2 linked regions of the Lacticaseibacillus paracasei subsp. paracasei genome follow. The protein of the gene in region 2 interacts with the protein of the main gene of each other region in a pairwise test. Links are inferred from orthologs where the notes say so. Each region holds a gene or a part of one and is shown on either strand. Other genes may lie near its edges.

Region 1 (10,724 bases), 480 kb from region 2 along the record:
ATTGACCAGTTTGTCAGATTCCTCTTTGATGAAGATTTCGCGAGCTTCTTTGACGGTCATGGTCCGCTCAACCTTTTTCTTAGGCATTAAAGCGCCAATGGTGTCGCTTAGATCAATGCCCATCTGACCGTACATGTCACCCATGCCACCGCCTTTTTTCTCATCATTGACAGCAACGGTGATTTCATGATCTTCAAGTAATCCTTTTTCCAGTTGCTCTGCCACGCTCAAACGCTTATTGCGAATATCATCGGTCACTTCGCCGCCTGCGTCTGCATCATCGCCAGCTGGCATTTTGCCATTTTGCATCCCTTGCAACATGCTCATCATCTCGGCCATCGGATTGGTATTCTTTTCCTTACGAATGGCCGGCACTAAAATTTTAACCAAACGCTTATTGGCTTCTTTTTCGGCACGTATGCGAACCTTTGAAAATTGCTTCTCTTCTTCCATGGCAACGGCAGTTTCGGCAAGATCTCGGACCATGGATTCGACGTCACGGCCAACGTAGCCAACTTCCGTAAACTTAGTCGCTTCCACCTTCACAAATGGCGCCTCAACTATTTTCGCCAGTCGTCGTGCAATTTCGGTTTTCCCGACACCGGTTGGTCCGATCATCAGTAAGTTTTTCGGGTTAATCTCTTCTTGCATTTTTGGCGATAATTGCATTCGCCGATAACGGTTATACAAGGCAACCGCGACGGCCCGTTTTGCATCATCTTGTCCAATGACATATTGATCGAGTTTTTCAACGATCTGTTTTGGGGTTTGTACTTCTGCCATCATAAGCCTCCTGTAGATCAATGTAATTGCCGACGGTTACAAACTAAAAGCTTTCGACAATAACATTGTGGTTTGTGAAAATATCGATATTTCCTGCGATATTCACCGCTTCTTTGGCAATGTCAGCTGGTGTCATATCCGGGGCATGCCGCAGCATCGCGATTGCCGCGGCTTGCGCAAAGTTGCCGCCAGAGCCGATCGCTACCACGTCTTCATCTGGATCTATCACTTCGCCAGACCCGGATACAAGTAACAGGTCATGCTCATCCATCACGATCATCATGGCCTCAAGTTTCTGCAAGGTCGGATCCTTGCGCCAATCTTGAGCCAGCGCAACTGCGGAACGTCGCAAGTTGCCCGCATAATGCTCCAGCTTCTTTTCAAACCAGTCTTGCAGGGTGAAAGCATCTGCTACCCCGCCGGCAAATCCGATGACGACTTGATCATGATAGATCCGGCGAACTTTCTGCGCGTTGCCTTTCATGATGACCTTTTCGCCAAGGGTTACCTGACCGTCACCGGCCAAAGCGGTCACACCATCTTTTCTTACTGCTGCAATTGTTGTCATAGTCATGCTCCTTTTTAAGTGAGCGCAAGCAGAAGCGCTTAGAAACCGGAGCATAAGTGGGCTGCAAGCCTAAATGGCTGAATTTTGGCTATTTAGGCTTCCAGGTCATTATGTGCAGGTTTCTGCGACTGCGAGCGCGTTATCTGCGTATCTCGTCGGATAAAAACAGCTAAAGTAGCGATTAATCTGTTATCGCCAATGTTCTTAGCTTAAAAAACTCAGACTGCTTTTGCATCATGCTTTAGTCTTAATTATGCTTCGGATAATATTTCATATACTCATTTTTTAAATGTGCCATGGTGACATGCGTGTAGATTTGTGTGGTTGATAAACTTGCATGACCCAGTAGCTCTTGAACAGTTCGCAGGTCAGCACCATGATCCAGCATATGGGTTGCAAAACTATGCCGCAGCATGTGGGGATGAATGTTAGCTGTCAGCGTCGTCTGCTTGATGAGCTGATCCAAAATATATTCAATGCCACGCGAGGTAATCGGACGCCCATACTGGTTCACAAATACATATCGATGCTGTGCCTGACTTTTAGCCATCAAGACTTGTCGGCCATCTTTTAAATAAGTTCGTAGTGCTTGCTGAGCGTACTGTCCAAAGGGCACATACCTATCTTTGTTGCCTTTACCATGAATCAACAGTAATGCCGTATTGAAATCGACCTGATTCAATGTCAGTTTGGCACACTCGGAAACTCGAATACCGGTGCCATACAAAACTTCCAACAAAGCGCGATTACGTTGATCCAGCGGGGTTTTGCCAGCAACTGTCTTGAACAGTTCCTGAATCTCGGCTTCATAGAAAAATTGTGGTAAATGATGATGCTGCTTTTTTAATTCAACCAGCTCAAATGGGTTGCGTTTGACGACATCAATTCGTGTCAAATAACGGTAAAAGCTTCTCAAACTACTGATTTTTCGGGCAATCGATGTCCGTGCCAAATCCTGTTTGTTAAGATCAGTCAAATAAGTTTGAACGTCTAAATCATCCACATGCCGAAAGTCAGTAAACCCGCCGTTGGCCTTGAGAAACGCCTGAAATTCTCGAAGATCACTCAAATAAGCCGTCACTGTTTCCGGTGAATACTGCCGTTCAACTTCAAGATACTCCTGAAACGCTGCAATTGGCTTCATTGAATCCCTCCGATAATACATTAACATAAAATGCAGCCATTGTTGACGCTTTCAGTGCATCAACACCATCAAGCCGCCGAAATACCAATGAAAAAATCCCGGTAACCCGAGATTTTTTGCGTCCTTAAACTTGTTCAACCCGATTCATACCTGCTTGGAAAGTAGCTAAATCTTTTAATGCACGATCAGCTAACTGCTGATTGCGTTCTTTTTTATTGCGTACTTTGACTGTTAACGCTGGCATGATGCCAAAGTTCGCATTCATCGGCTGGAAGTGATGGGCGGATGTGTGAGTAATGTAATCCGCCATTGACCCCATCGCTGTAGTTTCGGGAAAAATCAGCGGGGTTTCTCCAAGCGCCATACGGGCCGCATTGGTACCCGCAATCAGACCGCTGGCGGCGCTTTCAACATAACCTTCCACCCCAGTCATCTGGCCTGCAAAGAACAGATCAGGCCGGCGTTTGGATGCATATGTTGGTTCCAAAACCACTGGGGATTTCATGAAAGTGTTGCGATGCATGACGCCATACCGGACGATTTGCACGTTTTCAAGTCCAGGGATTAGTCGGAAAACCCGTTTTTGCTCGCCCCATTTAAGATGAGTTTGGAATCCGACCATGTTATATAAACTCGCTGCAGCGTTATCTTGACGCAACTGGACAACCGCGTAAGGTTCCTTACCTGTCCGTGGATCTTCAAGGCCAACTGGCTTTAGCGGGCCAAACAACATAGTTTTAATACCGCGTTTGGCCATGACTTCAATCGGCATGCAGCCTTCAAAAACCGTCATCTTTTCAAAATCATGGCCTTCAGCAACTTCGGCCGAAACGAGCGCTTGATAGAACGTCAAGAATTCATCCTTCGTCATCGGACAATTCAAATAGGCGGCTTCGCCACGATCATAGCGCGACTTTTTATAAACAATGTCCTCGTTGATCGTATTCGCATCAAGAATCGGTGCGGCTGCGTCAAAGAACGACAAACCGGCCTCGCCGTTCAGATCAACAATTGCCTGTGCTAACCCGGGCGCTGTTAGCGGACCGGTAGCCACCACTGTGATCCCATCAGGAAATGCTGACAATTCCTCATTCACCACATGAATATGCGAATTGCTCGTCAACTTTTGGGTCACTAGCTCGCTAAATGGTTCGCGATCCACCGCCAAGGCACCGCCAGCAGGGACTGCGGTGGCGTCAGCACTTTGAATAATGATTGAATGTAACTGACGCATTTCTTCCTTTAATAGACCCACCGCATTGGTGATCTGGTTGGCGCGCAGTGAATTCGTGCAGACAAGCTCAGCAAAATTGCTCGTGTGATGAGCAGGTGTCATTTTAACGGGACGCATCTCGTATAAGTTGACATCTACACCGGCCTGAGCGATTTGCCAGGCTGCTTCTGATCCGGCTAGTCCGGCACCAATGACATTAACTGTTGGCATGAGTGATTCCTCCTTGTGGTGGCGTGGCGCAATTAGTTCGTTCAGAGAAAATGTGAGTTTTGCGGCACGTGTATTTTTGTGGCTTGCTGATGCGGTAGCGACTCAGCTTGCTATTGTGGGCAGACTGAATCTTTGAGCAAGTTTTCTAAAGGCGCGATCAGGCGCAGAAACCTCCGTGTAAGGACCTTGAAGTCTAAATGGCCAAAGTTCAGCCATTTAGACTTCAAGGCTGGTGATGCTCCGGTTCCGAAACGCGCAAACAGGCGCAGAAACCTGCACATAAGGACCTCAAGCCTAAATGGCCAAAGCCCAGCCATTTAGGCTCCGGTTTCTAAGCGCGCCTGTTCACACTCTGCCCAAGTTTACCCGAAAAAAACAGTGAGTACAAAGATAACATACTCACTGCTTTCTCAAATTATGCTTTTTGTAAGGCTTCTTTATAATCGTTATTTGGGCAGACAACTTGGGTGCCAGCTTTGCTCTTTTTCTCAACTAAGAAATGTCCGCAGACCGGGCAATCGCGGCCGACTGGTTTGTCCCATGAGACAAAGTCGCAGTCTGGATAACGCGAGCAACCATAGAAGACGCGGTTACGCTTGCTCTTACGTTCAACAACTTGACCGATATGACATTTCGGGCAGACAACCCCGATCTCTTTGACAATGGCCTTGGTGTTGCGGCAATCCGGGAATCGGGAACAGGCGTAAAACTTACCATAACGACCCATTTTGATAACCATCGGCGCACCGCAGATGTCACAGTTGAAGCCGGCTGGTTCGTCTTTGATTTGAATCTTCGCGATCCCAGTTTCGGCGTGAGCCACTTCTTTTTCAAATGGCTTATAGAACTGATCAATCACCTTAACCCAATCAGCCTCGCCGGTTTCAATCCCATCAAGTTCAGATTCGACGTTCGCCGTAAATTTGATATTCACGATGTCCGGGAAGAATTCAACGATCAAGCTGTTGACGATCTCACCTAATTCAGTCGGTTCAAACCGGCGAGCATTCAGTTTCACGTAGTAACGTTTCTGAATGGTTTCGATAGTTGGCGCATAAGTTGACGGACGACCAACGCCATTTTCTTCAAGCGCTTTGACAAGGTTTGCTTCCGAGTAACGGGCTGGTGGCTGTGTAAAGTGTTGAGCCGGATCGGTCTTCAACATTTTGACATCATCACCAACTGCAAGCGGTGGCAAAATATTGTCCTTTTGATCGCTGTCACGTGATGAGACATACAACTTGGTAAACCCTTCAAACTTAGTCTGACTACCGTTGGCGCGGAAAGTCACACCGTTTTGGTCTAACGTCACGGCCACAGTGTCAATAATCGCCGGGGTCATTTCACTGGCAACAAACCGACTCCAGATCAGCCGATAAAGTTTCATCTGATCTTTGTCCAGAACTGCCGTCAAACTATCCGGTGTCCGTAATGTGCTGGTTGGCCGAATGGCTTCGTGGGCATCTTGTGCCCCTTCCTGCAGTTTACCTTGGCGAATTTTGACAGCAGCATAAGCTTCGCCGTATTTCTCATGCAGGTAATGGCTGGTTTCAGTTTTGGCAACATTTGACACGCGAGTCGAGTCGGTCCGCATGTACGTGATCAGCCCAACGGTGCCTAACTTACCACCTAAGTTAATTCCTTCATACAGTTGCTGGGCCAACATCATGGTCTTTCGGGTGCGGAATCCCAACTTACGGTTAGCTTCCTGCTGCAAGGTACTGGTTGTGAATGGCGGGGATGGGAAGCGTTTGCGTTCTTTTTTAACAACATTCGTCACAGCAAACGGCTTAGTTTTGTCCACTTGACCCAAAATCTTTTGAACGGCCTCGTTGTTCTTTAAAGCCTGCTTTTTATTCTTCAGGCCATAGAAACTAGCACTGAACTTTTTACTACGGCCCTTTTGGAACTCAGCGTCTAATGACCAGTATTCTTCTGGCGTGAAGTTTTTGATTTCATTTTCGCGATCAATAATCAGCTTTAGCGCAACACTTTGAACGCGGCCAGCACTCAGGCCCTTTTTAACTTTCTTCCATAATAAAGGACTGATGGAATAGCCTACCAGTCGATCCAAAATCCGCCGTGCCTGCTGGGCATCTACAAGATCCATATCAATGCCACGAGGGGTTTTGAACGCATTTTTAACGGCATCTTTCGTAATTTCGTTAAAAACGACGCGATTTTTGGCTTTTGGATCCAAACCTAAAATGTGACTGACATGCCATGCAATGGCTTCTCCTTCACGATCCGGATCGGCTGCGAGATAAATCTTGCTAGCTTTTTTAGCATCTTTTTTAAGGGATTTAATCACATCGCCTTTGCCGCGAATCGAAATGTACTTTGGCTCGTAGTCGTTATCGACATCGACCCCCATCTGACTCTTAGGTAGATCGCGAATGTGCCCCAAACTTGCAACAACTTTATAGGTTCGGCCAAGATACTTTTCAATAGTCTTGGCTTTGGCTGGCGATTCAACAATGACTAACTTCTTGTCGGCCATGAACGCGCTCCTTCCGGTGGCATTGCCTAGTAGGCAAGCCCTGATTAATTTGTGCGATGCTGACGATTCGTCGTCAGTAATTGATGCGTCCTAAGGCGGCAATAGATCATCTGCCACCGGCGCGACCATCAAAGCAATCGCAACTGGTGCCAGTCTAATGGTCAATGCCACCTGCTGACTCAAAACAGTTGCTATCATAAGCTAGTCATTTTGCTCTTGTCAAATCAAAAGAAATTTTTTCTACTATAAAATAAGCAAAAATGTGCACCTCAAGGGTAAAAATTCAAGTTTTCTACCAACGTCTCTGGACCAGTCACCAACGCCGCTCCTGCCTGAATCAGCGCATTTGTACCTGCTCCCAAAGGCGCATCAATTCGATTAGGCAACGCAAAAACTTCGCGATTATGTTGCAAAGCATAGTTAGCCGTGATGAGACTGCCGCTTTTCATCTCCGCCTCAGTTACCATCACACCATGGGCAATACCGGCAATAATCCGATTGCGAGCGACAAATTGAAACCGCTGCGGGCCGGTTGCTGGTGGATACTCACTTAAAACAAGCCCAACATGCGCAATCTGCACCTGCAAATCGCGGTTCTTGGCAGGATACACCTGATCAAGGCCGTTGGCAATCACTGCAATCGTTGGCAGTCGGGCACTGAGGGCTGCCTCATGCGCCATCGCATCAGCTCCTGCTGCTAGTCCACTTGCAATCACCATTGACGGTAGTTGCGGCAATAACTGCGCCAGCGCCGTTGCTGAATAGCCGGTTGCACGCCGCGAACCAACAATCCCTAACGTTAATTGATTCAACAGACCTAACTGCCCACGATAAAAAAGCACCAACGGCGGCTGCGGAATTTCCCGCAATCGTGGTGGATAAGCAGCATCAACATACGTCATAAACGGCACATGTTTGGCAGCAATTAATTGTTGACTATACTGGTCAGTCAAACGTTTCTTGAGTTCTGCATGAAACGGTGCGAGATCGTCTTTTCCTCGGATAGCTTGTTCTAAAGCAACTGCCATCCGTGGATTCTGGCGTGTGGCAATATGCCATGCTAGTAAAAAATTGCGCAGTGTCATTGTTGGTCGTCCTCCCGCAAATAAACTACGCAAACACGACATCGACACACTCAACGAAGCACTAAGAGCGCAGTCGATCACGGACAGGCCCAAAACTGCGGCGATGAATTGGGGTAACGCCGTGCGCCGCCAATCCGGCAAGATGTGCCTTTGTCCCGTATCCCATGTTGTCCTTAAAATCATAACCAGGATAAATTTTATCGTACATCATCATAAGACGATCACGAATCACTTTAGCAACAATACTGGCCGCAGCGATGCTGATGCTGTTGGCATCGCCCTTAATTAAGCGTTTTTGCGGTAAGTCGACTGGCACGTGCATTGCGTCCACCAACAAACATTCCGGAGCGACTCGCAAATGGTCAACGGCTTGAGCCATCGCCAATTCAGTCGCATGGTAAATATTTTCACGGTCAATCGTCCGATTATCAGCCACGCCAATGCCAACTACAATCGCTTCAGTTAAAATATGCGGGTAAAGCACATTGCGTTCATGTGCGGTCAGCTGTTTCGAGTCATTCACCGGCCACTGAAAATGGTGCGGCAAAATCACCGCAGCCGTCACGACAGGGCCAGCAAGTGGTCCCCGCCCTACTTCGTCTAACCCAGCGACATACTCATAGGTTCCCCATAACTGACGCTCATACCTGCTACGATAACGTAAAGCCACCTCTTCGGCTGCTTGATGGGCCTGTCGCCGTTGATACGCTGCCAGTAATTTGCCAGCACCGATGCGACTGTCTTCTTTAAGTGCCGCCAAAATAGCCGGTGCAACTTCGTCAGCAGCCAGCAATGCTTTGTACTCACTCAGCGTCGGCATCTGTCTCACCAGGCTTCTCGAGGGTAAAGCGTCCCAATTTTCCTTGTCGTGCATCAAAAATCAAGCGCTCAGCCATCCGATCGTAAGCCTCAGCGAAACCTTGTGATTTCGTCAACTTAACCAGCAGGTCATGGGGCGCTTCATTTAAATCATCATCGGTGACATGGTATGCCTTTTTCAAAGCAGCTGGATAATGCGCCATAAAGTAAGTCAGCCCATACAAGCCAACCATGTCTTCTTGGAAAACTGCATCGGCAATTGCACCTGTAAAGGCTAACCGCATCCCAATTGTTTGTGAGGCAAACTTCGGCCAAAGAATCCCAGGGGTATCAAGCAATTGAAAGTTATCACTGGCCTTCAACCACTGTTGATTCTTCGTCACGCCTGGTTTGTTGCCGGTCACCGCGATGTTACGCCGAACCAGACGATTTAACACCGTCGACTTGCCGACATTGGGGATGCCAATACACATCGCCTTAATCATCGGATTACGAATGCCGCGCGCCTTTTTCCGAGCAATCTTTTCCGCCAACAACTTCGTCGCCAATTGCGGAATTTGCTGCAACCGCTTGGCATGCTGGGCATCAATCGCAATCGCCGCAAACCCTTGATCCTGATAATATTGGACCCACGCCGCCGTCAACGCCGGATCAGCCAAATCCTGCTTATTCAGCACCATAATGCGCGGCTTGTCAGCCACCAGCTCATCCAACATCGGATTGCGCGACGATTCCGGTGTCCGCGCATCGACAACTTCAAGCACGAGGTCGACTTGTTTAATCTTTTCTTGAACTTGTTTCCGGGCTTTGGCCATGTGACCGGGAAACCATTGAATTTGTGCCATTTGTGTAACTCCTTTAGGACTAAGACAATTAAAATCTCAGTATGAACTATTTCCTAACGACTAGCATACTGTATTTATGTGAAAAGTAACAACTGCCTGTTTTTAAACTATGATAGCCGAAAAATGTGTCGGGCCGCTCAGTCATGCACTTTTTAGTCGCTAACCATCTCACCAAGCCTCTTGCGAGTTCCTTCATCCCCAGGCAGTTGCACGCCGATAAAATCACCATTCCCCAAAAACTTAAGAAAAGTCTCAACGAAATAGAGCTCTCCGGCGTTAGGGACGCTGAGCAGCAATCGTTCTTCACCTAACTCTTCGACCTTTAGCTGATCCCACGTTTGCTTAAAAACGGGATCATCCTTCATCGCTGAATAAACTTCAAATAAGGCCTTTGAATCCCGCGTTCGACTATATAATTGGCGAAACTTTGCGGTAAGCGCACTGGCATAATTTTCCCAGTCAACCATGACAACACGAAAATGCGGATCATTGAACGTGCGAAAAAAACGCGTACACACCTCCTAAAAGGCATATACGCGCATATCATAACCTATTTGATTTTCACTTGGCTACTGCATCCACAGCCGCCTTCATCATCGGATCATCCTTTGTCAACTGTGCACTCAACTTCTGCGCGAGCGTTGCCAACGTATCCTGATCAGCCGTTCCTGTTGCGTCAAGCTTATTTGCTTGCTGGAACGTTTTGACAGCTGCTTGGGTGGCATCGTCGTATTGACTATTGACAGTGACGGAGCCGACTTTAAGTGCCGTGAGCATTTGTTGCAAGGACTTCACATCGCTGCCTTTATCGCCTGGTTTGAGCTGAGTGGCGTTGATCAAGGTGATCTTCGCCGCGGCTGGGTAGTCGACCTTGATATCAGGTGTCAGGCCTTTGTGATTGATCCAAGTGCCGTTTGGCGTTAACCATTTAGCGATGGTCAGCTTGAGTTCTTTGTTGCTGCCCATTTCGCCGACATTTTGGACGGTGCCTTTGCCGAAACTCTTTTCACCGACAAGCGGAATGTTGCTGTTTTGGTGAAGTGCTGCAGCGGTGATTTCACTGGCTGAGGCCGAATTACCATCAATTAAGACCGCCGTTTTTTCAGTGACTTTAAAGCCGTCATCGAGTTTCTTGCCAGCCTTATAGACTTCCTTGGCACCGTTGCGGTCTTCGACTTGCAGAACGGTTTGGCCGTTTTTGGAGAACATGGAGCTGATGGACAAAGCCGCACTCATCATGCCGCCTGGATTTTGCCGTAAGTCGAGGACAAAGGATTTGGCCCCTTCTTTGCGTAATTTCTTAACAGTGGCCTTGAATTGTTTGACGGTTGGTTCGCTAAAAGTCGAAATAGTAATGACGCCGACCTGTTTGTTGGCCGAAGCAAGTTGGCCAGTGACAGTGTCAACCGTGATTTTCTGCCGTTTCATCGAGAAAGTTGCTTGTTTGCTGCCGCGCTTAACGGTGACGGACACTGTGGTACCGATTTTACCGCGAATTTTGGCAACTGCCTTGCTAACGGTTTGTTTGGAGACATC
Region 2 (10,731 bases):
CGATCGGCTGCAGCCACGACCCCAACCGCACACTTGGGCACCGTTACGCCGCGTTCCAAAATTGTCGTCGTGACTAAAACCTGAATTTGCCGCTGACGAAAAGCCGTTATTTTCTCTGCCCGTAGACGGTCCGTGCTAGCAACGCCAGCTACCCTTAGCCCGTTACGTTGAACAAGCGCAGCAATTTGAGGCGCCCAGCTGATCTTAGGAACAAACAGCAAACATGACCGCCCTGTCGCCACGACATCACGCACCCACTTCACGATGGCAGGTGGCAACTGGGACGGTAATTTTTTAAAATTCATCAACCGAATCGCTGGAACTGGCAAAGGGTGCCCGTGAAATCGACGAAACAATCGACTGACCATCAACCCTTTACGCATCGCCGCCTTCAATGGCCGATCCGGCGTTGCCGTTAAATAAACAACCGGTCCACGCCGGGCACCTTGAACAGCCCGATGGAGCATGGGTGTTCCCGCCATCGGAAACGCATCGACCTCATCAACGACAATCAGATCAAAAGCCCGATGAAATCGTAATAATTGATGCACGGTGGCCAGCAACAAATCACTGTCAGTTTGATCAAAATGACCGCCATATCGAACGGCGATGGGGGTGGTTGCAAAGGCAGTTCGCAGTCGCGGCGCAAGCTCCCGAATAACATCAATTCTCGGCGAAACAATAGCCACGCGCTTGCCTTGTTGTACCATCTGTGAAATGGTCGGAAAAAGCATCTCGGTTTTGCCAGCACCTGTCACTGCCCAAATCAAATGATCAGCCCCTGCTGTAACACTCGTTTGTAAAGCTGTTGACGCTTTTTGCTGGGCAGGCGTCAATGTCCCGTGCCACGTTAATAAGCCGTCGCCAACAGGCCGGTGCGGCTGTTCAAAGCGGTAAAGCAAATCACGATTTGTTAAGCGGCCTAAACTCACGCAAGCTGAACAATAAAACCGCCCATCAGGCAATTGAACTGGCTTTCGATCACCGCAACGTTGGCAACACCAGCGCCCGTGTTCTTGAATCAACGCTGGCAGTGATGTGGCCTGTGCTATATTAGAAACGGTTAAGCGCATCAGTTCATTTTCTGTCAATTGTGCCCCAGCAAGATTCATCATGATCACCTCATAAGGAGATTACGCATGTCAGAGCAATATCTTACCATCCAACAAACCGGCAACTACACAAATACCATTAAAAAATCGCGTTTCATCACCCATCTTGCGCGTATCAAGGATGAAGACGATGCCAAGGCCGTCATTGCGCAAGTATCAAAGGAAAACGCCAAAGCTACCCACAATGTTTTTGCTTATGTTCTTGGCGATACCAATCAAATTCAACGCGCAAGCGATAATGGCGAGCCTTCTGGAACTGCCGGTGCCCCAACACTGGAGGCTTTGTTGCAGCATGACTTGCGTGATGTGGTAGCCGTCACGACTCGTTACTTTGGCGGCATTAAACTTGGTGCTGGCGGACTCATCCGGGCGTATGCAGGCAATGCCAACACGGCGATCGAAACCATCGGCATTGTGGCGCGCATCAAACAAAAAGCTGTAACTTTTACCATTCCTTACGCTGACTTTGATCCAATTCAGCATTTTTTGACAACCAATCATTTGTCAATTGCGAACACTGATTACGGGACTGCTGTTACCATCACCCTGTATCTAGATGATGAGCATTTGCAGGCGACGCTCGCGGCCCTAAATGATTTCTTGAATGGACAGTTTTCGCCTACCATTGGCGCCAGTCAATACCGCGAAGTCCCTTTACCAAGAAAGCCTAAGCTCTAAGAGGACATCTAACTGTCTAACAATAATGTCCGAACTAAAACAGCATAAAAAATACAGTACCCACCAACTTTGTGCTGGTGGGTACTGTGTTTTTTACTTGGCGTATTCCACAGTCCTTGTCTCCCGAATCACGGTGACTTTGATATGGCCTGGATACTCCAGTTCTTTTTCAATTTCATTGCGAATATCACGAGCCAAGATGACGCTCTGATCATCAGAGAGCTTTTCCGGTTGGACGATGACCCGGACTTCTCGACCTGCTTGAATAGCGAAACTATGATCCACGCCAGCATGACTGTTGGCGATTACTTCTAGTTTCTCCAAACGATGAAGATAGTTCTCAAGCGATTCCGACCGCGCGCCTGGGCGGGCAGCTGAAATCGCATCTGCTGCGGCAACCAGTACCGAAATGACACTGGTTGGTTCAACGTCACCATGATGCGATGCAATGGCGTTGATGACCGTCTTTGGTTCCTTGTACTTCGTTGCCAGCTCAACCCCGATTTCAACGTGAGATCCGTCAACTTCATGGTCAAGCGCCTTGCCTATATCATGTAATAACCCCGCGCGTTTCGCTAAGGTGACATCTTCTCCTAATTCAGCAGCCATCACACCAGTCAGTTTGGCGACCTGAATCGAATGATCCAGAACGTTCTGACCGTAACTCGTACGGAAGTGCAATCGGCCCAAAATCTTAATCAGATCGGGATGCATATTATGGATACCGACGTCGAAAATGGCTTGTTCACCAATTTCACGAATCCGGTCGTCCATTTCTTTGCGCGCCTTATCAACCATTTCCTCAATTCGTGCTGGATGGATCCGACCATCTTGAATGAGTTTTTCCAAAGCAATTCGCGCGATTTCCCGGCGAATTGGGTCAAAGCCGCTCAAAACAACGGCTTGTGGGGTATCATCAATAATCAAATCGATACCTGTCAAAGTCTCAAGTGTCCGAATATTTCGACCTTCACGGCCGATGATTCGGCCTTTCATGTCGTCATTTGGCAAGTTCACCACGGTCACTGTCGTTTCGGCAACGATGTCAGAAGCGCTGCGCTGAATCGCATCGGCGATCAACACTTTAGCTTTCTTATCCGCGGCTTCCTTAGCTTCATCTTCGCTTTCTTTGATCATCACGGCGCGTTCATGCGTCAGTTCTGATTGTGTCTGGTCAAGAATCTGCTGCCGAGCCTGTTCATGAGTCAACTCGGCGATCCGTTCAAGTTCTGTGTGCTGTTTACTGATTTCTGAAGAGATATCTTGTTCACGTTCATCTAGCTGTTGCTGCCGCTTGTTCAAATTTGCTTCCCGGTCAGCAAGACTTTGTTCCTTGCGATCTAGCGTATCGTCCCGCCGATCCAAAGTATCCTCTCGCTGATTCAGTCGATGTTCCGACTTCTGGACTTCTGTCCGCCGATCTTTCAATTCATCTTCAAGTTGGGTTCGATAGCGATGATTCTCGTCTTTTGCTTCCAGCAGTTTTTCTTTTTTTAAAGTCGCTGCTTCTTTTTTAGCGGCCTCAATAATGCCTTCTGCTGTCTGCGTCGCTCGATCCAAATTGTTCTGGTGGAGCTTCTTTTGAAGTGCAAATCCGATCAATAAACCGACCGCTAAAGCGATGACTGCTGCGAGGGTTATTGAGACCAGTGTTACTGAACTCATCATTTCACCTCCGCATCATCTAAGCGATTCAATCAAATTTTGATCAAAATCTTTGATGCTTTTTTAAATTATTACACCTCTATTAGTTTACGTGCTAGGGTGCAAGGTGTCAACCGAAGCGGGAGGCGCACAGCGGCGCCTAAAAACCAGCATTAAAGCAGTCTTAAGTCTGGGTGATGCTTTTTACGAACTGAGAAAAATAAAACATATATCAAATCTCCTTAAGACCGCTCAGATAAAAAAACTTGCGCCATCGGACTCATCACATCCGACAACAGCAAGTTGACTCATGACTCATGATTCATACTTCAGCCTGTTGATGTATTTCGGGTTGATCTTCACTGACCGAAGCCGTCTCCCGACCAGGTGCGGCTGCCATACCATAAGCCACGCGAACCTGTTGTTTAATCGTCTGCTGAAGATCAGCGTGGTTATCAAGATATGTCTTAGCGTTTTCGCGACCTTGGCCGATGCGTTCACCTTGATACGCGTACCATGACCCTGCTTTTTCAACAATATCTCTCTCAACGGCCATGTCGACAAGTTCGCCAGTTTGCGAAATGCCTTGGCCATACATGATATCCACAATTGCTGTTCGAAAAGGCGGTGCCACCTTATTCTTGACCACTTTGATTTTAGTGCGATTGCCGACGACATCTGCGCCTGTCTTGATCTGTTCCGACCGCCGGATTTCTAACCGAACAGTCGCATAAAACTTCAATGCACGACCACCTGGTGTCGTTTCCGGACTCCCAAAAATGATCCCGACTTTCTCACGAATCTGATTAATGAATAAAGCAATCGTTTTTGTCTTATTGATGGAACCGGATAACTTACGTAACGCCTGTGACATTAATCGGGCTTGCAAGCCAACATGGGCATCCCCCATATCGCCCTCAATCTCAGCCCGCGGCACCAAAGCAGCAACTGAATCAATCACCACAATATCAATGGCACCAGACGCGACTAGTTCATCAGCAATCTCCAGCCCTTGTTCGCCTGTGTCTGGCTGGGAGAGCAATAATTCGTCAATATTGACGCCCAAAGCAGTTGCGTACTTGGGATCCATCGCATTCTCGGCATCAATATAGGCGGCAGTACCGCCTTGCTTCTGCACTTCAGCAACAGCATGCAGCGCGACGGTTGTTTTGCCGGAACTTTCCGGTCCATAAATTTCGACAATTCGTCCGCGCGGAAAGCTCCCAACACCAAGTGCATCATCAACGGCAAGTGAGCCGCTAGAGACAACGGAAACGCGCGTGTCCGCCTTAGCACCCATTCGCATAATCGCGCCTTTACCAAAATTTTTTTCAATCTTTTTCAGTGCAACATCCAATGCTTTCTGGCGTTCGTCTCCTGCCATCTTGCCGCCTCCTCTTGCGTAAACCTGACGTATTAACGTGTTAAAGAATGATTCTGTTAGGCCTGCAGCGCCCTTAATGCAAGCATCATACCAGTCATCACAGCACGCTGCCGAACATCATTGCGACCGCCAGGAAAATGGTAAACATGTGCTTCAGGCAGTTGGCCGCGCCGCGCTAAACCGATCCAAACCGTACCAGCAGGCTGTCCTTCCAGCGTGTCTGGACCGGCAACGCCGGTAAAGCTGACACTTATATCCGCCGCTGCCTTACGCCGAGCATGTTCAGCCATCGCCTTGGCTGTAAATGCGCTGACAACTCCGTGTGCCGCTAATTCGCGAGCATCAATTGCCAAAAAAGCGGCCTTTGTTGCAAGTGAGTAAGTGACAAAACCGCCCTTAAAATAAGTGGATACCCCCGGCACATCGCCTAACGCTGCTTGAAATGCGCCAGCAGTCAAACTCTCAGCTGCAGTAATTTGCATATCATTTGCCGCAAGCGTCTTCACAACCTCTTTTGCCAAACTATTGTCGTCACCGTAGCCGTAAAAATATTGACCATCACGATCCATGATGGCACCGATCATTGGTTCTAACTTTGCATCAGCGTCTTTTTCGGTAGCGCCACTGGCAGTGACGCGCACCGTCACCTCATGATCCTTGATATAAGTTGCAATGGTCGGATCGGTTTGGTTGGCAATCAAGTCGTCCAGATCTGTCACTAGTTGCGATTCGCCAATGCCAAAGAAACGTAAGACCCGGCTGACCATAATTTCCGCGTGGCCGCTCCATTTTGCTAGCCGCGGCAGCAGTTCATGATCAACCATCGGAACGAATTCCTTCGGTGGTCCCGGCAATAAGACATAGGTGTGCTGCCCATTGACGATCCACGCGCCAACCGCTAAGCCAACCCGATTGACCAAAATATCGGCGCCTTCCGGATACATGGCCTGTAATTGATTATTAGGCGTCATTGGCCGCTGCTGTTGCTTGACGCGCGCCTGTAATTTAGCCATAGCGTCAGGATCTTCAACCAATTTGCGGTTCAAGTGCGCTGCCAATGTTTGCTTGGTCAGATCATCTGGTGTCGGTCCTAACCCGCCAATCAAAATAACTAAATTACTGCGACTTTCCGCCAACTTAATGGCCTCCCCAAGTCGCGGCCCGTTGTCTCCCACCACCTGTTGATGGTAGCTATCAATACCCAGTGCTGTCAGTTGCTTAGCCATATAGGCACCATTTGTGTTAGTAATCTGTCCCATCAGGATCTCTGTCCCGACAGCAATAATCTCTGCTTGCATACTTTTCCCACCTAACAATAGAATTCGTTTTTTAAGGTACTTGACCTGACATTTTTAAAAAAAGTTGCAACTAAATAGCTGTATGGTGCTTAGATACTTCTTCACTAAGGTAAGCGTGCATTTTTTGTTGGCTGATTCATGCTTTGCTCGCAACCGGGCCTGCTGGTCCAAAAGCTTGCACATAGGGATCTCCGTATTTGCTGGTGGGGGTTCCCCACCCAGCTTAGGTTAGTGGCGACTTCACGCTGCGCTCGCAAACGCGCTCGCAGTCGCAGAAACCTACGTTCAAGGCCACTTACACTCCGGTTTCTAATCGCTCCTGCTCGCGCTCTACAAAAATACCCAAGCACCTGCCTGGGTATTGGAATAACTTATTATTGATGACTTGAACCGAATGAGTCCTTGAACACACCACGGTTTTTGTAGAAGTATTCGACACCTGAGTAAATCGTGAAGAAAACGGCGACATAGAACAGGATCAGTGCAAACGGCACATTGATATTGTTAAACCATGCGTTGTTTAGCATCAAGAAAATAATGGCAAACATTTGCGCGTTTGTTTTGATTTTTCCCGGCCAAGCCGCTGCTAAGACTTCACCTTCGTTTGAAAGCAATAAGCGTAATCCGGTTACGGCTAATTCACGCCACAGGATAATCGCGGTTCCCCATGCTGGAATCTGACCATTGGCCGTCAGAAAGATGAAGGCAGTCATAACCAGCAGTTTGTCAGCCAGTGGATCGGCAAATTTACCGAAATTAGTGACCAAATGCTTGCGTCGGGCAATTTGACCGTCAGCAAAGTCGGTTAAAGAGGCCACAATAAAAATAATCAGCGCGATAAACCAGCTCAAGGCGACCTTAGTTCCTGCAAGTGTCAGATACCCAGCCGGCCAATCAAGTGCCAGCAGGATCGTGAAAACAGGAATCAGAAAAATTCGGATGAGCGTTAATTTATTCGGAAGATTCATTCTTGCGAACCCTCGCTTTCTGTTGCATCAGCCGTGAAGGTGATGGTCCGTACGATGCTGGTTCCCTTTGAGATATCAACACTCTGACCATTGAGCTTGATGGTGGTCGCAGTTGCATTGCCTGACCGCACTTGGAATGTCGTGACGTTGTCTGGCAATGTCACTTCTTGCGAATTACCTGATGTCAATGAACCTTGCCACGTCGTTGAGCCGTTCACAATTACTGAAATCCAAGCAGTGGCGCCGGTTGCACCAAGCGTTAACTTGTTACCCGTCTTCGGCAGATTCTTTAAAGTAACTGCCTGAGTAGCACCATTGGCATCCGCTACAGAAATGTCCAATTTCGAACTCTTTTTAGTACTCTTCTTGGACGACTTCTCCGCAGTCTTCGAAGAACTAGAAGCCGCTGATGTCTTGCTTGTTTTCGAAGATGTCGACGATTTCGAAGTCTTGGATGTACTACGCTTCGATGAGACCGCAACACTTTCTGAATCTGTCGGGATCGTTTGCTTGGGTCCTGATTGGTAAACCAACATGATGACATAGATCACAATGACTGCCACGACAACAATTGCAGCAATCGCAATTTGCGGTAAATAACGCCGCAAACGGTTAACCGGACTCGCTTCTTCGGCGCGGGTTGCCCGAGTCTTATTTTCAACTGATTGTGCTGCATACTCTTGGGGTTGAGGTTCCGGGATGTCCTGCTGGAATTGCGTCAGCAACGCATCCCCATCAAGGCCGACAGTGTCAGCATATTGTTTAATAAAGGCACGCACATAAAAGTCGCCTGGCAGCGCATCAAAATTACCTTCTTCGATCGCGATCAGGTAGCGTTTTTGAATCTTGGTGATCTGTTGAAGATCATCAATCGTATAGCCTTTTTGAATCCGGGCGTCCCGTAATTTTTGCCCAATTTCATCCATAAGTTTTATTCACCCGCTATTTTTTATTGACCATTTTCAGTATATCATGAAAAACCAACTGCAAGCCTTAAGAAATCCTTTGTTTCCTAGATTCGCCAGCCACCTGTAACATATAAAGTTTGTCCTGTTAGATAAGCAGCATCTTTTGCAACTAGCATAGTCACATAGTAACTAATATCTTGTGGGGTCGCAAATCGTGCAGCAGGAATTTCCTCTCGAACCTTGGTCAAGGTCGCTTGATCAAACATTTTAGTGTTCATTTTTGTTGTCACTGCACCTGGCGCGACCACATTGACCGTGATGCCCAGACTGGCCACTTCCTGAGCATAGGCTTTTGCAAAGGCACTTTGCGCGCCTTTGACAGTACTATAGGCCACTTCCATCGCTGAACCTGCGCCACCATAGACAGACCCGATAAAGACAACGCGGCCATGACCGGACTGTGCTAATTTGTGCTCGATCTTCGTTAAAAGAGCCATCGGCGTCAATAGATGCACGCGCATCAAAGTTGTTAATTCAGAAACGGTTGTATCTTTAAATAAATGATAATACGTCATCCCTGCCGCAAAAATGACCGCGTCCAAGCTAAAAAGCTGGGCCGTCAAATCATCCAAATGACGATCATCAGTTAAATCATACTGTAACGGAATAAAATCCTGATTCGGATACGCCGCTTGAAAAGTCGCAATTTGGCTGGTAACCACTTGTTCGTGTTCAAAATAGTGCAGGTACAATGACCAGCCATCGTGGGCCAACTTTTTAGCCACCGCTTGGCCAATGTCACCCGACGCACCAACAATCAAAGCTGCTCGCATCAATCTGCCTCCGGAATCATATCTAAAACGGTCAATGCTTTCGCCTGAAAAACCTGATCAATCATAGCTTGTAAATCCGCTAGCGTGATGCTGCTCAAAATCTCGGGGAAATCAAACAAACTCGCCTGGCCAAAACTCAACGCACTTAGCTGATTGGCCACACCATTCAGTCCGTTAAGGCCAGCGTAGTATTTACCCAGTGACGCCCGCTTAATTAGAGCAACCCGGTCGCGGGTCAAATCCGGCTGTGTCGCTGCGTTTAGCAACACATGTTTGATCGCATCACTTAATGCGTGCGGATCATCGGTATCACCACCGACCAAGCCATAACTAAAGCTGCGCTGGTTCGTAAAATCAAAATCAAATGAGTCATCAATCAATCCTCGGTCATACCAATCTTGATATAACTGGGAAGAATCGCCAAACAGAACTTCTAACAAGAGCCGAATGGTTAATTGGTACCGCCAGCCCTCAGCCGTTGTAGGAATCGCAACCTGCCCTTTGATGCCGACCAGCGTCTTTGGGCGACTAATTGGCATCTCCAACTGGCGATATGGCACGATATCATCCGTCTGCAAATCCGCGTGAACGCCACGCACAATCGCCTGTGGCGCCGGAAACTGTTTGGCTGCTTGATTAGCCGCAACAAAAGCCATAATGGCATCAGCATCAATATTTCCCACAACAATCAATGTCATGTTGCTTGGTTGATAGAAAACCCGATGAATCGTATACAACATTTCCGGCGTGATTTGGGCAATACTTGCCACTGTGCCAGCCACATCAACATGCGCCGGATGGTTTGGAAAAAGGTTTTCTAACAAACCGGCATAACCGCGCCACCCTGGATCATCCTGATACATTTGAATTTCTGACCCGATAATGCCTTGCTCCTTAGCAACTGATGCCTTAGAAAAAAATGGCGTTTGCACAAAATCCAGTAAAATCTGTAAGTTCTTCGTCAGCTGCGTTGTTGTAGAGAATAAAAAACTCGTTTTGGTCGCACTCGTGAATGCATTTGCTGATGCCCCAGTTTCACCAAAAAGATCAAAGGCATCATGATCTTCCTTTTCAAATAGCTTGTGCTCAAGAAAGTGGGCAATTCCGGCCGGATAAGTCACCATCTGTTTGCCATTTGGTGCAAATTGCGTATCAATCGAACCATAATCGGTTGTCATGATCGCATAGCTTTTGTGATACGCGGGGCGAGGCACAACTTGCAATCGCAGCCCGTTCGATAGCGTGGTCGTGATCACCGTTTCATCGACATCACTAAAATACTGTGTCTTCATTCGCTATCCTCCCCAGTCAAGAAATAGGTGGCCTGCAATTTCATATCTGCGGCGGCCTGTTGAACCGCTTGGCGATCAACCGCCTTAATCCGCTGAGCAAACTCATCAAAATTCTGTGGCGCATCTGGTACTAACAACTGATACAACGCCTGATTTGTCAAAAACCGTGGGCTGTCATAGGCGGCACGCTGATGATCCAAAATGCCGTCCTTCACGGCCTTCAATAGGGCGTCAGAAAAATCGCCATTGACCACTGCCGCCAACTGATCACGAATAAGATCAGCAACTTGCTGACGATCTTTTCCTTCAATCCCGGTTTGAACCAGCATCAAGCCGCGAAAATCATCGAACATGGAGCTCGCATAATAAGCCAAACTAGCCTTCTCGCGGACATTGGTGAATAGAAGTGACAAGCTCGAGCCGCCAAATAATTCCTCTGCCACTAATGTTGCTGCATATTTGGGTCCCATCAAATCAGTTTCAACATGATAAGCCAAATCAAACTTGGCCTGTTGCGCCTTCACCTTGGTTGTTTGGGTCAGCACATCTGGATGCGTCGGCAAATCAAACGCCACTGCTGGTACGGTTTGTGACCGAGCATCAAGTGGCCAATC

What was found.
Region 1: the proteins of LBPC_RS04630 (region 2) and topA interact in binary tests that used the Escherichia coli proteins (3 or more experiments, as listed by UniProt). The link is inferred for Lacticaseibacillus paracasei subsp. paracasei from one-to-one orthologs.

Annotation. Positions count from the first base shown.
Region 1 is NZ_AP012541.1:1,391,352-1,402,075, reverse strand. The notes cover bases 3,898-6,791. They hold topA (type I DNA topoisomerase), read right to left. Parts: upstream 6,440-6,791; coding sequence 4,355-6,439; downstream 3,898-4,354. Other genes in these bases: dprA (DNA-processing protein DprA), read right to left, coding at 6,709-6,791; trmFO (methylenetetrahydrofolate--tRNA-(uracil(54)-C(5))-methyltransferase (FADH(2)-oxidizing) TrmFO), read right to left, coding at 3,898-3,939. Outside these bases: ATP-dependent protease ATPase subunit HslU, read right to left, coding at 1-783; ATP-dependent protease subunit HslV, read right to left, coding at 827-1,351; tyrosine recombinase XerC, read right to left, coding at 1,599-2,495; more of trmFO, read right to left, coding at 2,620-3,897; more of dprA, read right to left, coding at 6,792-7,524; LBPC_RS06895 (ribonuclease HII), read right to left, coding at 7,586-8,344; ribosome biogenesis GTPase YlqF, read right to left, coding at 8,328-9,188; LBPC_RS06880 (S41 family peptidase), read right to left, coding at 9,750-10,724. UniProt on the Escherichia coli protein: Releases the supercoiling and torsional tension of DNA, which is introduced during the DNA replication and transcription, by transiently cleaving and rejoining one strand of the DNA duplex.
Region 2 is NZ_AP012541.1:906,563-917,293, reverse strand. What follows is about bases 64-2,964. They hold LBPC_RS04630 (YigZ family protein), read left to right. Parts: upstream 64-1,139; coding sequence 1,140-1,790; downstream 1,791-2,964. Other genes in these bases: rny (ribonuclease Y), read right to left, coding at 1,884-2,964; LBPC_RS04635 (helicase-related protein), read right to left, coding at 64-1,112. Outside these bases: more of LBPC_RS04635, read right to left, coding at 1-63; more of rny, read right to left, coding at 2,965-3,455; recombinase RecA, read right to left, coding at 3,757-4,818; LBPC_RS04615 (competence/damage-inducible protein A), read right to left, coding at 4,875-6,116; pgsA (CDP-diacylglycerol--glycerol-3-phosphate 3-phosphatidyltransferase), read right to left, coding at 6,491-7,084; LBPC_RS04605 (helix-turn-helix domain-containing protein), read right to left, coding at 7,081-8,010; ymfI (elongation factor P 5-aminopentanone reductase), read right to left, coding at 8,097-8,825; EF-P 5-aminopentanol modification-associated protein YfmH, read right to left, coding at 8,825-10,117; EF-P 5-aminopentanol modification-associated protein YfmF, read right to left, coding at 10,114-10,731.